4 regions of the Jeotgalibaca ciconiae genome follow, and region 1 is predicted to be linked to each of the others. Evidence: predicted binding sites of a transcription regulator. Region 1 holds the regulator's gene; each other region holds the start of a gene.

What was found. Region 1 encodes Rex, which represses fermentation and respiration genes when NADH is low (regulators of the CRP and FNR family bind a similar motif). Its sites were predicted from a motif close to TTGTGAANTANTTCACAA; they were not measured.
Region 2: a site for Rex is predicted at 2,427-2,444, ahead of pflB (formate C-acetyltransferase). Genes of this name have one in related genera too.
Region 3: a site for Rex is predicted at 1,992-2,009, ahead of EJN90_RS10575 (CidA/LrgA family protein). Genes of this name have one in related genera too.
Region 4: a site for Rex is predicted at 2,336-2,353, ahead of adhE (bifunctional acetaldehyde-CoA/alcohol dehydrogenase). Genes of this name have one in related genera too.

The regions. Positions count from the first base shown of each region.
Region 1 is NZ_CP034465.1:1,667,762-1,671,983, forward strand. It holds gene EJN90_RS07910 (ABC-F family ATP-binding cassette domain-containing protein) at 30-1,337, opposite strand; partial or broken gene EJN90_RS14170 (ATP-binding cassette domain-containing protein) at 1,317-1,911, opposite strand; gene EJN90_RS07915 (redox-sensing transcriptional repressor Rex) at 2,314-2,949, shown strand; gene EJN90_RS07920 (YdiK family protein) at 2,995-3,210, opposite strand; gene EJN90_RS07925 (CPBP family intramembrane glutamic endopeptidase) at 3,264-3,938, opposite strand; gene groES (co-chaperone GroES) at 4,158-4,222, shown strand, end outside.
Region 2 is NZ_CP034465.1:2,676,356-2,680,577, forward strand. It holds gene parC (DNA topoisomerase IV subunit A) at 1-2,193, shown strand, start outside; gene pflB (formate C-acetyltransferase) at 2,471-4,222, shown strand, end outside.
Region 3 is NZ_CP034465.1:2,272,704-2,276,925, forward strand. It holds gene spxA (transcriptional regulator SpxA) at 367-768, shown strand; gene EJN90_RS10570 (LysR family transcriptional regulator) at 1,072-1,956, opposite strand; gene EJN90_RS10575 (CidA/LrgA family protein) at 2,176-2,574, shown strand; gene EJN90_RS10580 (LrgB family protein) at 2,567-3,274, shown strand; gene EJN90_RS10585 (lactate oxidase) at 3,304-4,222, shown strand, end outside.
Region 4 is NZ_CP034465.1:2,506,125-2,510,346, forward strand. It holds gene EJN90_RS11650 (sugar phosphate isomerase/epimerase family protein) at 1-298, shown strand, start outside; gene tgt (tRNA guanosine(34) transglycosylase Tgt) at 417-1,562, shown strand; gene yajC (preprotein translocase subunit YajC) at 1,634-1,972, shown strand; gene EJN90_RS11665 (post-transcriptional regulator) at 2,003-2,284, shown strand; gene adhE (bifunctional acetaldehyde-CoA/alcohol dehydrogenase) at 2,511-4,222, shown strand, end outside.

The sequences.
Region 1 (4,222 bases):
AGCAGGGGCTTCTTCTGGTGTACATTACACTACTCTAAATCTTCGAGCTCCAAGTTCATTTCTTCCCACTGATTCAAGAAAGTGTTTTGCTTGTCTTGCAGGTGTACAAGTTGATCATGAAATTCTTGTACTTTTTCATGGTCTCCAAAAACTTCTGGTAAAGTTAATTTTTTTTCTATATTTTCGATGTCTGCTTCAATTATTTCTAATTCCTCTTCAATCGATTCGATCATCCGCATTAATTTACGTTCGTTTTTTGCACGTTCTTTATTTGCTTGATAATCATTTTTGCTTTTCGCTGCGTTGGTTTCAGAAGAATCTTGGTCTTTCTCAATCTGTTCTTCGGCAGTGAGTAAAGCTAATTGCTCTTCTTCTTCTTTTTTCTCTAAATAATAATCATAATCGCCTAAGTAAAGTTGGCTGCCATTTTCTGAAAGTTCCAAAATACTGGTAGCAATGCGATTAATAAAGTAGCGGTCATGCGAGACAAATAGGAGCGTACCGTCATATTCGATCAAAGCATTTTCTAAGACTTCTTTACTGTCAATATCCAAGTGGTTTGTAGGCTCATCAAGCATGAGTACGTTATTTTTTTCCAATGCGAGTTTACATAAAGATAAGCGAGCTCTTTCGCCACCGCTCAGAGAATGAATGGTTTTCTCCACATCTTCTCCTGTAAAGAGGAAACTGCCGAGGATACTCCGAATATCGGTTTCATTCATTGTTGGATGCAGATCCCATATCTCCGCTAAGACAGTTTTATTGGTTGTTAAGTTTTTCATTTCTTGATCATAATAACCAATATCAAGATTAGATCCGTAATGAATTTTTCCATGAATCATCGGAAGTTCCTTATTTAATGTCTTTAACAGAGTGGACTTACCGATTCCATTAGGTCCCACGATCCCGATTGCTTGTTGTTTTCTCAAATCTAACTGAATTGGTGAAGAAAGAATTTCTCCCTCATAACCAATTGCCCCATCTTCCACGATCAAGACAACATTGCCGCTTTCTTTTTCAACCTCAAAAGAAAAGCGAGCAGACCGCTCATCTCCTTTTGGTTTTTCCAAGCGAGACATTTTCTCCAAACGCTTTCGACGACTCTGCGCCATCTTGGTGGTAGAGGCACGAACAATATTTCTTGCAATATAATCTTCTAATTTAGCGATTTCTTCTTGTTGTTTGTCAAACTGCTTCATTTCCTGCTCTAGGCGAGCGGCTTTTTCTTGTAAATAAAATGAGTAATTACCTTTATAATGATGGATCCGATGACGGCTGATTTCATAGACACTACTAGCAACTTTATCTAAAAAATATCGATCGTGTGAAACAATCAATAAAGTTCCCCGATAACTTAGTAAATAATTTTCTAACCAACTTAATGTTTCAATATCCAAATGGTTTGTAGGTTCATCTAAGATTAATAGATCATTTTTTTCTAATAGAACCTTTGCCAGAGCAAGTCGTGTTTTTTGTCCGCCAGACAACTGGGAAATAGGGCGTTCGTGGTCTTCTTCATAAAAACGGAAACCATGCAAAACAGAACGGATTTCAGATTCATATCCATAAGCATTTTTATCCTGCATTTCCTGCTGAAGAGAATCGTATTTCTTCAAAGCTAGTTCAAATGCAGGCGGATCATTGATTAGTTCTTCGTTCGTAAGTGCGATTGCAGCTTGTTCGGCTTCTTTTGTCAGCTTGATAATTGGTTCGAATACCGATAACATTTCTTCCCAAATGGTTTGGTCAGAATCGACTGTACTATATTGGTCAAGATAACCAATCTGGATGTCTTTTCGTTTTACTACCTTTCCATCATCGGTCGGTTCAATCCCTGCTAATATTTTTAGCAAGGTAGATTTTCCGGCTCCATTTCTTCCCACAAGTGCGATTCGTTCCTGATCTTGAATGGTAATTTGAATATTTTCGAAAAGGATTGCGGACCCAAAGTGGCGAGCGAGATTTTGGCCTTGCAATAATATCATTTATAACTCCTCTTTCTCTTTTTAATATTAATAGATAATGTCAAATAAGAACATGCAAACTAATTTTATCATAGAAAATATATAACTGATAGATAAGGAATTTGCAAAAGCTTTTAATTGTGAAAAACGTCTACACCTTATTTAGAAAGGTGATAAGAACAAAGAGTAAAATAGAAATTTTTTCACAAAAAACTACAAATTAGAATAAAATACTAGATTTTTCACAAACTAATGCTATAATAACACTATGAAATAGTTAGTTAAGATATGTGAATATCTGTATATAGAGCTTTGTTTGAGAACAATATTTTGAAGGAGAGTGTAGAGGATGTCTACAACTAATGAAATACCTAGAGCAACTGCCCGCCGGTTGCCGATTTATCACCGTTATTTACGATATTTGCATAATGCAGGAAAAACAAGAATATCTTCTACGGAATTAAGTGAAGCAGTAAAAGTGGATAGTGCAACGATCCGCAGAGATTTTTCCTATTTTGGAGCACTGGGGAAAAGAGGATATGGTTACGACGTTGCCTATTTATTAGACTTCTTTAGTAAAACGCTGAATCAAGACCGCTTGACTAATGTAGCCTTGATTGGTGTAGGTAATTTGGGACACGCTTTATTGAATTATAATTTTCATTTAAGTAATAATGTACGTATTAGCTGCGCTTTTGATGTAAATGAAGAAATTGTAGGAAAAATTGTCAGTGGTGTGCCCGTGTACTCTATGGCAGAGATGATTGAGCAACTGCGTATTCAACAAATTGATGTTGCAATTTTGACTGTCCCACAAAATGTTGCGCAAGAAGCATCCAATGATTTAGTTGAAGCAGGAGTAAAAGGTATCATGAATTTTACCCCGATTCGACTTTCTGTGCCAGAAGATGTTCGTATTCAAAACGTTGATTTAACAAATGAGTTACAAACGTTGATTTACTTCTTAGATAACAATATATCCTAATAAAAAACGGTTGAAAATCGAATGGAACGATTTTCAACCGTTTTTTCATTTATTATCTTTATCGTCAATATTTTTTTTGATTTTAAAGTAGGTATCAAGCATCCGAAATCCCTGCACAATATTGTTTGTAGCAAAGAGAACACTAAGAATGGCTAAAAAACCCCATCCTGCATTATTCACACTATCGATAGCGAAGTACAGGAATAGTGCCCCGAAAATGAATTTCATACCAATTTGGATTAAGATGTCTTTTAAAGTCATATGTTTCCTTTCTGCTTTTAAAATTTCTGCATTTTATTGCCAAAGAACAGTCCTTACATATTAAATAAGTCTGGGAAAATCAATGGTAAACTAGCATATGCATTCATTAAACTGTGCGCCAAAATAGGAGTTAGAATGTTATTTGTTTTATAATATAAATAACAGAACCACAGTCCTAACGTTCCATATACCAGCATATGTCCATCAAAATGGATAAAGGCAAAAATTAATGAGCTGATTACTGCTGAGCCCATCATTCCAACATTAGAAGAGGACAGTTGTGTAAAAATTGCCTTTCTAAAAACAAATTCTTCCATAATGGGTGCAAATAAAACAATCATTAAAATTAAATAAGGATATTTGCTTGTCAATTCAAGCAAATTTTCTGTATTTGCTGATTCTGGCGAAATCCCAAAAACATTTATCTCAATGATTGCAGTAATTACTTGAATAATAATCGAGCCAATAAAGCCTGCAATACCCCACAATAGTATTTTCCCAATGGATGCAGATTTTTGCTCTGTTATTTCAGTAATAGGAGTCCATTCTTTACGCTGATTCACAAAAATCATTGCGACAGTACCAATAAAGGCAAAAAGTATGGATAGTGTCATGCTCATCTCTATCTGTTTATTTTGCGGGAATAAAAAGACAAGTGGAACAGGTAATAGTTGAACAGCAACATACAAAAAGATGATTTGAGTGGCTGCGGAAAGTTTCTTTTTCATAAATCGTAACCTTTCTGTTAAAGTAACAAAAGTAATAGAATTTTATTTAAGTAAAGTTTCTTCATTACTTAAAAGCCTAAATGAAAGTATATCATATTTTTAGAAAAAATTAATGGATTTGTCTTGCAATCGCTCGAAGATTTGATTAAGATAGATACATAGGTTAGCACTCTTCGAGTTAGAGTGCTAATTCATTCTAAAAATTCTGGAGGGATATTTGTGTTAAAACCATTAGGAAATCGCGTCATCATTGAAGTTGCGAAAGAAGAGGAACAAACAGTTGG
Region 2 (4,222 bases), 1.0 Mb from region 1:
GACTGGAAGATGCGTGAACCCCTTATTGAAATGCATGGGAATAACGGAAGTATGGATGGAGATCCTGCTGCAGCTATGCGTTATACGGAAGCACGTCTGGCAAAGATATCGAGTGAATTACTTGGCGACATCGATAAGGAAACGGTTGATTTTATGTTGAATTTTGATGATACCGATGAGGAGCCATTAGTGCTACCAGCGCGTTATCCCAATCTCTTAGTGAATGGGACAACAGGTATCTCAGCAGGATATGCGACCGATATTCCGCCTCATAATTTAGGAGAAATAATTGATGCAACAACCTATTTAATAGAACATCCAAATGCGACTTTAGATCAATTAATGAAATTTGTGAAAGGACCTGATTTTCCGACTGGAGCGATTATACAAGGAATTGACGGACTGAAAACTGCTTATAAAACAGGAAGGGGAAAAGTAGTTGTTCGATCAAAAGCAGTAATCGAATCCCTTCGCGGCGGCAAGCAGCAAATTGTAATCAACGAAATTCCTTTTGAAGTGAATAAAGCACAATTAGTCAAGAAAATGGATGAGATTCGGATTAACCGAAAACTTGAAGGAATCGCAGAAGTTCGTGATGAGACAGACCGTACAGGATTGCAAATTGTCGTTGAACTTAAAAAAGACGTGAATGCAGAAGGTATTTTGAATTACTTATTTAAAAATACTGATTTACAAGTAAATTATAACTTTAACATGGTTGCGATTGATGAAAGAATGCCCAAACAAGTTGGTATATCAGATATATTAAAAGCCTATATCGCTCATCAAAAAGAAGTGATTGTTCGCAGAACCCGCTACAATTTAAAAAAAGCAGAAGTACGATTGCATATCGTAGATGCTTTAATAAAAGTAGTTTCTATTTTAGATGAAGTAATCCAACTTATTCGAAATAGTAATGATAAAAAAGATGCTAAAAACAATTTAATGAAAACTTTTGATTTTTCGGAAGTTCAGGCTGAAGCAATTGTTTCTTTACAACTTTATCGTTTAACCAATACAGATATAGTTGCTCTTCAAAATGAACGTCTGGATTTAAGCGAGTTAGTTGCCTCTTATAATAGTATTTTAAAGAACGAGAAGACATTGTTATTGGTAATGAAAAACGAACTGAATGAAATCAAAAAGAAATATGCTACCCCTCGTCTATCAGTAATTGAAGAAGAAATAGATGAGATAAAAATCGAGACCGAAGTGTTAATTCCAGAAGAAGAAGTTGTCGTTGTCTTAACACGAGAAGGATATTATAAACGTACCAATCTCCGTTCTTTTGCAGCGACCGATTTGACTGATATAGGATTACGAGAAGGCGATCAGCCGTTGCTTATTGAGAAAGCTTCTACTTTGGATGCCATTGCCATCTTTACTAATAGAGGCGATTATATGCATTTCCCCATTTACGAATTACCGGAATTAAAATGGAAGGATATGGGACATCATTTATCTCAGAGTATTCCTTTTGCGAATAATGAAGAAATTCTTGTTGCAAAAATTATCAAACATGAGGAAGAATTGTCTGAGAGCCAATCCGTTATTTTTGTCACCAAAGAGGGCATGATTAAACGGTCGTTATTATCCGAATATCAAACGTTTAGAGGTTACAAAAGGAAAAAAAGTACAGCAATTCGTTTAAAGACGGAAACAGATTTCGTCACCAATATCCATTTTATTGATGCAGCTAAAAAAGAATACGAAGTATTACTTATAACAAATGGTGGCTTTAGTTTACGCTATTTACTAGACGAAATATCTGTAACGGGAATTCGTACAAGCGGTGTTAAGGCGATTAACTTAAAAGTAGATGATTATGTAGTGGGAGCTGCAATATTTGAAATGGATGATGAGAAATATCCAATTTTAATTATGACTCAACGAGGAAATGCCAAGCGATTTAGAACGAGTGAAATTCCAAGATTGGGAAGAGCAAAACGTGGGCTAATGTTAATCAAGGAATTAAAAACAAATCCTCATAGAATTATTTATATGGATGCAGACACCGAAGCAAATACTTTATATCGCATTCGAACCACAAGAGGTCAGACAAAAGAACTATACAGCAAGAATGTCCCATTCAGTGCAAGATATACGAATGGTTCCTCTGTTTTAGTTGAGAAAGATGAAGGAATGATCTATTCGATTAAGAAAATATACTCTCTTTCACAATTAGAAGATTAAAAAACACGAATTAGTACAGAAGCAAACTGTTGTATAATACAGTTTGCTTTTTTGTTTCCATTTTTTCGAAATAAAAGTGAATTAATTTTTAATTCGAGGAAAATTTTAAAAGCTCAAGAAGCTTATTGAATAAAGGATTTTAGGTATTTCTTTAAAATAAATATTTATTTTAAAGAATCTGATTGAAAAGTATTGCACAATCATTTTAACGTGTTATAATGAATTCATAAAGTGTGTTACATAAATCACAATAAGAGTTAAATGGGAGGCTTTATTCATGGAACAATGGCAAGGCTTTAAAGGAAAGACTTGGAAAACAGAAGTTGATGTGCGAGATTTTATCCAACAAAACTATGCACCTTATGAAGGCAGTGCAGAATTTTTGGAAGGTCCTACAGCTACTACAAATGAACTTTGGGCACAAGTAATGGATTTGACAAAACAAGAGCGAGAAGCAGGCGGAGTATTGGATATGGATACAAAAGTTGTATCTACCATCACTTCTCATGGTCCGGGATACTTAGATAAAGACAAAGAAAAAATTGTTGGTTTCCAAACAGAAAAACCTTTTAAACGTTCCTTACAACCATTCGGCGGCATCCGCATGAGTGAACAGTCTGCAGGGTCATATGGTTACGAAATTGACGCTGAAGTATCAAAAATATTCCGCGATTACAGAAAAACACATAATCAAGGGGTTTTTGATGCATATACACCTGAAATGCGTGCAGCTAGATCAAACAAAGTTATCACAGGATTGCCTGATGCATATGGACGTGGAAGAATCATCGGAGATTATCGTCGCGTAGCCTTATACGGTGTAGATTATTTAATGGAACAAAAATTAAAAGATTATGCAGTAATTGGTAACGGAACAATGTCTGAGGATATTATTCGTTTACGTGAAGAAATGAGCGACCAATATCGAGCATTGAAAGAATTGAAAGAACTAGGAAATATTTATGGATTCGATATTTCAAAACCCGCAACTACTGCACAAGAAGCATTCCAATGGTTATACCTGGGCTATCTAGCAGCGGTTAAACAACAAAATGGAGCGGCTATGTCACTTGGGCGTGTATCTACATTCTTGGATATTTATATCGAACGTGATCTTAAAAATGGCACATTAACAGAAGTGGAAGCACAAGAAATTGTTGACCACTTTGTTATGAAACTTCGTTTAGTTAAATTTGCCCGTACGCCAGATTACAACGAATTGTTCTCAGGAGACCCTACTTGGGTAACCGAATCAATTGGGGGCATGGGAGAAGACGGCCGTACATTGGTTACAAAAAACAGTTTCCGTTTCTTACAAACATTAAAGAACATGGGAACAGCACCTGAACCAAACTTGACTGTCTTATGGTCGACAAAATTACCGGAAGCATTCAAGAAGTTCTGTGCACACATTTCTATCGAGACAAGTTCCATCCAGTATGAGAATGATGATGTAATGCGCTTGGAGTGGGGCGATGATTACGGAATTGCTTGTTGTGTATCTGCAATGCGCATTGGTAAACAAATGCAATTCTTTGGAGCTCGTGCAAACTTAGCTAAAACACTATTATATGCAATTAATGGTGGTGTGGATGAAGTTACTAAAAAGCAAGTTGGACCAAAATATCAACCAATTACTTCTGAATACTTGGATTTTGATGAAGTTATGGAAAAATATGATTTAATGAATGAATGGGTAGCAGGTCTATACATTAATACATTGAATGTAATCCACTATATGCACGATAAGTATAGTTACGAAAATCTCGAAATGGCTCTACATGATACGCACGTTATGCGTACAATGGCAACCGGAATTGCTGGTTTCTCTGTAGCAATTGACTCCTTATCAGCAATTAAACACTCAAAAGTAAAAGTAATTCGTGATGAAGATGGTATCGCGGTCGATTTCGAAATTGAAGGAGACTATCCAAAATATGGAAACAACGATGATCGTGCGGATGACATTGGAGTTTGGTTATTAAAAGACTTTATGGGTAAAGTTCAAAAACATAAAACATACCGTGAT
Region 3 (4,222 bases), 600 kb from region 1:
TTCAAATCACTCTCCTGTTTTCTTCTTATCTATTATAGCTCATTTTAGAAAGCCTTACAGGGATTTTTGATAAGATTAAGAAATTAATCTGTATAATAATGCGTTTGAAACGAGACCCTTGATTAGAATGGTTACAATGTAGATGGAAAAGAGAGAAAACGACTTTATAAACAAATGTTGAAATGACAATGTTTTTTACATTTATAGCAAAAATAAGAGAGCCAATTATGTACGATTTTTGACAGAAAAATGAAATTGTTTTTGAAATAAGGTAGTAATTTGTTTTGAAATACGGTATAATAATACTCGTAAAGTAAAATGTTTGACTAGATGAGCGATTGCTTATATGAAAGGGGAGATCCACTTATGGTTACTCTATATACTTCACCAAGCTGCACGTCATGTCGTAAAGCACGAGCATGGTTAGAGGATAATAATATTCCTTATACTGAAAGAAACATTTTTTCTGAGCCTTTGTCACAAGTAGAAATTAAAGGTATTTTGAAAATGACAGAAGAAGGCACTGAAGAAATTATTTCTACACGTTCGAAAGCATTTCAAGAAATGAACGTGGATCTCGACGATTTACCGCTGAACACCTTGTTCACGTTAATCCAAGAGAATCCTGGTTTATTACGTCGTCCGATTATCCTCGACGAAAAAAGATTGCAAGTAGGTTATAATGAAGACGAAATTCGTCGATTCCTACCTCGAGAAGTACGTGCAATTGAACTTAAAAAGGCTCAAGAGTTGGCCAATTTTTATTAACACAAAATTAATTATAAAAACATGTCCGATTTTCGGACATGTTTTTTTGTAGACTAGGGGATTATAAGTTCAGCCATCAATGTCTAGCTCCCAAGTCCAGACCTAGTGAAAAAAAGATAAATTTGCCCCATTGCGCGCTTCGCTGCTCGCTAACGCATATCATTCGACTAACCCGCTGAAGCGTGAAGTCTCCTGACAATTCAGGGTCAAATTTCCTATTTTTTCATAGGCCAAGGCGGACTTGTCCGCTTTTCTTACTATTTAGGACTTTACAGGTATTTTTGGTAGGTAGGTTCCTTTTTTCTAAAAACCATTCTGGACGATTTCAATAACGGCATCGTTAAACTGTTGTTGGATATAAGTATTCTTTGCTTCCGTATTTATTACTAGACTAATATAAAATTTGGGAGCTTTTTTCAAGGGGACCTTTACCAGATCAGAGCGGTTGCCAAGTAAAATATCGGACATGAATGCAACCATATGAGTGGAGGCTGCAATAGATTGGACAGTTTTTATTTCTTTGGCGTATACAATGTTTGGCTCTTTAATACGGTATTCATTTGCCCATTTCTCAAAAACTCGTTGATGTGTGTATCCTTCTGATAATGAAATGAAAACCTCTTCTTGAATTTCCTCTGCGCTTACTGATTTGCTGCCAGCTAAATGGTGGGTTTTTGAAACCCACAGACTCATTTCTTCCTCTAATAACTGAATTTGTTTAATCTTATTTTGCAGAATAAAAGGTGTTTCGTGTCCAATGATGGCAATGGGGACTTTTTCTTCTAGGATAAGTTTTAACATTACATCGGAACTTTCTTCCTCAATTAATTTCAGAGATTTCGTGAAGCGAACAATCTTTGGCAGTATTTTAGGTAGGAAATGACCGCCAATCGTTGGCAAGAAACCGTAATATACTGATTCTTGTTCGATATCTCTTATTAATCGCTTTGTAGTATCCAAGGTTTTAATGATTTCATCAGCACTTTTATACAATAAATCACCGGCTGGCGTTAGAACCATTCTCTTTAAAACTTTGCGACGGTCTATTAGAATCGTATCCAATTCTGATTCAAGTCTTTTTAAAGCCATCGAGATAGAAGGCTGAGATATGAAGAAATGTTCTGCGGTTGCTGTAAAACTTAAGCTACGGGCTAGATGGTGAAAATATACTAAATCCTGCAAATTCATCTTACTTCCTCCCACTAAATAAAAACAATTCGAAATTGTGATTTTTTTAACATAAGTGATATATATAAGCTTTCGGCACATCATAAATTATATTTATAATATCATAAAAAAGGGATATAGGACAGTAGAGGCTTTCTGTGCTAACATAAAGTTATTGAAAAACGCTTACATGGAATGTAATAAGCTAAACAATGGACTTAGCAGCAGGGGAGGATTTTAGTGAAAATCATTAAACAATTATTTTGGATATTCTTGTTTTCGCTTTTAGGGGAAATGGTTTCAGGTGCTCTTGCGAATCTGGTTGCGATTCCTGGAAGTGTTATTGGAATGGTCCTATTATTTTTTGCACTTCATTTTAAATGGCTGAATCTCAACCAAGTAGAAGAAGTGGGAACTTGGCTGACTGATAATATGGCAATCTTTTTTGTGCCGGCTGGTGTTGGTTTGATGACCAACTTTGATGTATTAGCGGAAGTATGGCTCCAGCTATTAATTATTATGATTGTAACAACAGCAATCATGATGTGGTTTATTGGTAGTGTCGTTCAAAAAGTAAAGCAATCTTCTGACCAGAAGAAAGATAATACAGTAGTAGAAAGGACGGATACTTATGTTTGAAAGTTTCATTACAAGTCCTTATCTTTGGGTCAGCTTAACAGTTGGTTTTTATTTACTAGCTGCTAAACTACAGAAAAAATGGCCGATACCGATTTTTAACCCATTGCTATTTTCTATTGTAGCAATCATTCTTTTGCTGTCGGTAACAAGGATTCCATACGGCACTTATCAAACAGGAGGACAGCTCATTGCGACCTTTGTGACACCAGCAACAGTGGCGTTGGCAATTAAACTTGAGAAGAATTTTATTTATTTAAAAGAGAATTATGGCGCCATTTTAACGGGGATTATTTCCGGTATCATTCTTCATACCGTCATGATTTTTGTTTTCGGATTCTTATTTCGTTTTAACAAACAAATGGTTTCAACCCTTTTTTCTAAGTCAATCACAACGGCGATCGCAGTTGGAGTAGCGGAATCACTTGGAGGAATTGTTTCTCTCACGGTAGCAGTTGTAGTGTTTACGGGAATTGTAGGAGCGGTTATTGCTCCGACATTGTTTAAGGTTGCTAAGATTCATGATCCAGTAGCGCAAGGAGTTGCTTTAGGCTCATCTGCACATGCAATGGGTACAGCAAAGGCAATCGAAATCGGTGATGTTCAAGGAGCCATGTCTGGTTTATCTATCGTAGTAACCGGCATTGTAGTGGTTGCTTTAGCACCATTTGCTCAACCGCTGATTCAGCTGTTATTCGGATAAAAATAAAAAAAGCAGTGGAGGTTTTATTTATGACAATCGAACAAATAATTACTTATGATGCACCAACAGTAGTACAAGATATCGAGATAGTAAATACTTACGAGTTAGAAGAACGTGCACGGGAAGTTGTACCGGCAGGTGGATTTGGCTATATGTCAGGTGGTTCAGGTGATGAATACACTTTGCAACAAAATATCAAAGCTTGGGAACACAAAGGGATTCTACCTCGTGTGCTAGCGGATGTAGAGAACCCAGACACTTCTACTTCTATTCTTGGTCATGATATCAAAGTTCCTTTTATCATGGCACCGATTGCTGCTCACGGTTTGGCACACGAAACGAAAGAAGCTGGAACCGCAAAAGGGGTAGCGGAATTTGGTACGATTATGTCGATTAGCGCTTATTCTGGAGCGAAATTTGAAGAAATTGAAAAAGGGCTGAACGGCGGACCACGTTGGTTCCAGATTTATATGAGTAAAGATGATGACTTCAATAAGAATATTATTGATGAAGCAAAAGCGGATGGAGCAACTGCGATTATTCTTACTGCAGATTCTACATTGAGCGGGAATCGCGAAACAGATATACGTAATAAGTTTGTTTATCCGTTTGGTATGCCAATTGTTTCTCGCTATTTAACAGGTTCCGGAAAAAATATGTCTTTAAATAATATCTATGCACAGTCAAAACAAAAGATTACTCGTGACGATGTGAAATTCTTGAAAGAATACTCAGGGTTGCCCGTCTTTGTAAAAGGCTTGCAGTCTCCTGATGATGCTTTGCTTGCAATTGGAGCAGGAGCAGATGGCATATGGGTATCTAATCATGGTGGGCGTCAATTAGATGGAGCACCAGGTTCGTTCGATACACTTGAAGGTATTTCTAAGGCAGTTGCAGGGCGAGTACCGATTGTATTTGATAGTGGAATTCGTCGTGGAGAACATATTT
Region 4 (4,222 bases), 840 kb from region 1:
AAAATTGCCTTTAAAAATAACATTTGATACGGGGAACTTTGTCTATATTCAAGAAGATTCTGAAAAAGCTGCCCATGTTTTGCAGGACTTCGTTCATTACATCCATATTAAAAATGTAAAACGAAACCAAAAAGGGGAGCTCGAACTAGCTCATTTTGAAACAGGCGTTGTGAACATACCAAATGTACTAAGTTCTTTTCCAGAGGGTGTTCCAGCAGCGATTGAATACCCTTGTGGAAGTAAAGATGAGGCTATGTATGTTTTGAAAAAGCAAAAAGAACAGATTGAGAAATATTAAAATAAAAAAGTGCGATTATCCAAGATTTATTCTTGAGTAATCGCGCTTTTTTTATTTCACGGATTATTTTTACTGTGGTATACTATGGAGTGACTAGTTTTAGAAGGAAGGGAAAATATTGGTTGAACCAGCAATCCGTTATCGGTTAATAAAGAAAGAAAAACATACTGGTGCAAGACTAGGAGAGATTATTACACCACATGGAACGTTTCAAACTCCTATGTTCATGCCAGTTGGGACATTAGCGACTGTAAAATCAATGTCTCCTGAAGAGTTAAAAGAAATGGGCTCGCAAATTATCTTAAGCAATACCTATCATTTGTGGTTGCGTCCGGGTGCAAACTTAGTAGAAGAAGCAGGCGGATTACATAAATTTATGAACTGGGATAAAGGAATTCTGACAGATTCAGGTGGATTCCAAGTGTTCTCATTAGCGGAAAATCGTAAGATCACGGAAGAGGGAGTACATTTCAGAAACCATTTAAATGGCGCAAAGATGTTTCTTTCACCAGAAAAAGCGATTGATATCGAAAATAAATTAGGAGCAGATATCATCATGAGCTTTGATGAGTGTCCGCCTTTTAATGAAAGTTATGACTATATTAAGAAGTCCATTGAGCGAACCAGTCGTTGGGCAGAACGTGGCTTACAAGCGCATAAAAAGCCAGCAGAGCAAGGATTATTTGGAATCATCCAAGGTGGCGGCTACAAAGATCTTCGTTTGCAAAGTGCCAAAGATCTTATGTCAATGGACTTTCCTGGATATTCAATTGGTGGCTTATCAGTTGGAGAGACGAAGGAAGAAATGAACGCAGTATTAGACTATCTTACACCGGTTATTCCTGATGAAAAACCGAGATATCTGATGGGCGTAGGAGCACCTGATTCCTTGATTGATGGTGTTATTCGTGGAATAGACATGTTTGATTGCGTGTTGCCAACCAGAATTGCAAGAAATGGTACTTGTATGACAAGCAAAGGACGTTTAGTAGTTAAAAACGCTAAATTTGAACGAGATTTTCGACCATTAGATGAAAATTGTTCTTGCTATACTTGTCAAAACTATACACGTGCCTACATTCGCCATTTATTTAAGGCAGACGAAACCTTTGGATTGCGTCTTACAAGTTATCATAATTTACACTTTTTGATAAATCTAATGAATCAAGTTCGACAAGCAATTTTGGACGATAATTTATTAGAGTTTCGTGAAGCATTTATCGAAGAATACGGTTATAATCAAAAAAATGCTAAAAACTTCTAATAGTTATGGTAAGTAAGCTGCTGTTTTGGTAAGGTTTTATATATACATTAAAAATGATGGAGGAATTTATTATGCCACAAGGACTAACGATGATTCTTTTTTACGGACTTTTATTTGGAGTAATGTACTTTATTCTTATTCGTCCTCAAAAGAAACAACAAAAGAAAACACAAGATATGCTGAGCCAAGTAAAACCTGGAGATAGCGTAGTTACAATTGGTGGTTTACACGGGGTTGTAGACGAAGTAAATACGACAAATAATACAGTGACACTTGATTGCGAAGGGATTTTCTTAACATTTGAAAAACGTTCTATTTCGCGTGTTGTAAAAGCTTCAACAATTACAACAGAAGCGGGAATTGTAGAGTCAGACGATATCACTCAAGACAATGAGGAAACGAACGAATAGTTCTTATTTCAAAATGGAGTGGAGAGCGGGATGACTGAAGAAAATACTGATTTTTACGAAGAATTGCTTCCATGGTTTGAACTAAAGGTGTCGGAATTTTCTAAAGAAGGATATTCAAATATCGAGACAAGCGATTTGATTCTTTGTTTTAAAAATCTTGTCTGGAGACATTCCGTGCCACAATACTACTACCAACAAGTATTCGAAATATTGAATCTTAATGTAAATCAATATTTTGATTATAAGTCGTTAGAAGCGCAAGTATATAATGTTTCATCTTTGGAAGAAATTAATTTTGAAGAGTTTTTTTAAGAAGAGGAATAGATCCGTTGGAATCAACAACGGATCTATTTTTTTCTTTAATTGTTAAATCAATCACAAAAGCGCTTACAACGTTTAAATAATAACGATTAGGGGTGGTGGTTGATGTGAAGGGGTTTATAAACATGTGAAACAAAATACAAAAAGGTGTTTACAATGATTAAAAGATGTAATATAATAATTTGTGAAATAAAGAACAAACAAGGAGATGTTTTATATGTCAGCTTTGAATGTGAAAGAAGTGCAAACTGCACCTGAAGAAATGATTGATAATCTCGCAGAAAATGGTTTGAAAGCTTTAGCAAAAATGGAATTAATGGATCAAGAAAAAATAGATGAGATTGTTCGGCATATGGCATTATCTGCACTTGATCAACATATGGAACTCGCAAAAATGGCTGTTGAAGAAACAGGCAGGGGCGTTTACGAAGATAAATGTTTGAAGAATATTTATGCTTCTGAGAACATTTGGCATTCAATCAAAAAAAATAAAACTGTTGGAATTATTGAAGATAATGATGTAGACCAAATTGTTCGAATTGCTGCACCTTTAGGAGTTTTGGCAGGAATTATTCCAACAACGAATCCTACATCAACCACTATTTTTAAAGCACTCATTAGCATGAAGACACGCAATCCAATTATTTTTTCTTTCCATCCAAGTGCTGAGAAATGTTCAGTCGCGACTGCCGAGCTTCTCTATAAAGCAGCTCTTGAAGCAGGTGCACCAGAAGGATGTATTCAGTGGATTGACGGTGTTTCAATGGAAAAAACAAATCTATTGATGCATCATCCGGATGTTGCTGCGGTGTTGGCTACTGGTGGTGCAGCGATGGTAAAAGCTGCTTATTCAACTGGTAAACCAGCTCTAGGCGTGGGTCCAGGTAATGTACCGGCATATGTTGAAAAGACTGCTGATGTTAAAAGAGCGGTAAATGACTTAGTGCTTTCCAAAACATTTGATAATGGAATGATTTGTGCATCAGAACAAGCAGTCATTGTCGATAAAGAAATTTATGATGAAGTTAAAAAAGAATTTACAAAGAGAAGAGCTTACTTCGTAAAAGAAAAAGAAGTGGCTAAATTAGAAGCAGCTATGATGCGCGAAGACAAGCAAGGGGTAAATCCTCAAATTGTTGGAATGGCTGCAACGAAAATTGCTGAATTGGCAGGGATTAAAGTTCCAGAAGACACAAAGTTGTTGATTGTTGAATTACCTGGAGCGGGAGCAGAATATCCTTTATCAAGAGAGAAACTATCGCCGGTATTGGCAATGATGAAATCAACTTCTCACCAACATGCTTTCAAATTGAGTAAAGATATGCTTGCTTTAGATGGACTTGGACATTCGGCATGTATTCATACGACAGATGATGATTTAATTCTTGAATTTGGAAAACAGATGAAAGCTTGTCGTATTTTAGTAAATTCTCCTACAGCACAAGGCGGTATTGGCGGTCTGTACAATAATAATATTCCTTCCTTAACACTTGGATGCGGTTCGTACGGAAGAAACTCTGTATCGGGGAATGTTTCTTCATTCGACTTATTGAATATTAAAACGGTAGCGAAAAGGAGAAATAACATGCAATGGATAAAAGTTCCTGACAGAATTTATTTTGAAGAGAATTCAGTACGTTACTTGCGTGATATGAGAGATATTGAACGTGTATTCATCGTTTGTGACGAAGGTATGATGAAGCTAGGTTATGTAGATATTGTATTAGAGCAATTAAAACAAAGAAAAGATAAAGTGGTCTACACGATTTTCTCAGATGTTGAACCAAACCCATCAACAGATACAGTCAATCGCGGAACAGAAAAAATGCGTGATTTTAATCCTGATACAATTATTGCTATTGGGGGCGGATCGCCAATGGATGCTGCAAAAGCAATGTGGTTATTCTATGAACATCCAGAAAGCAGTTT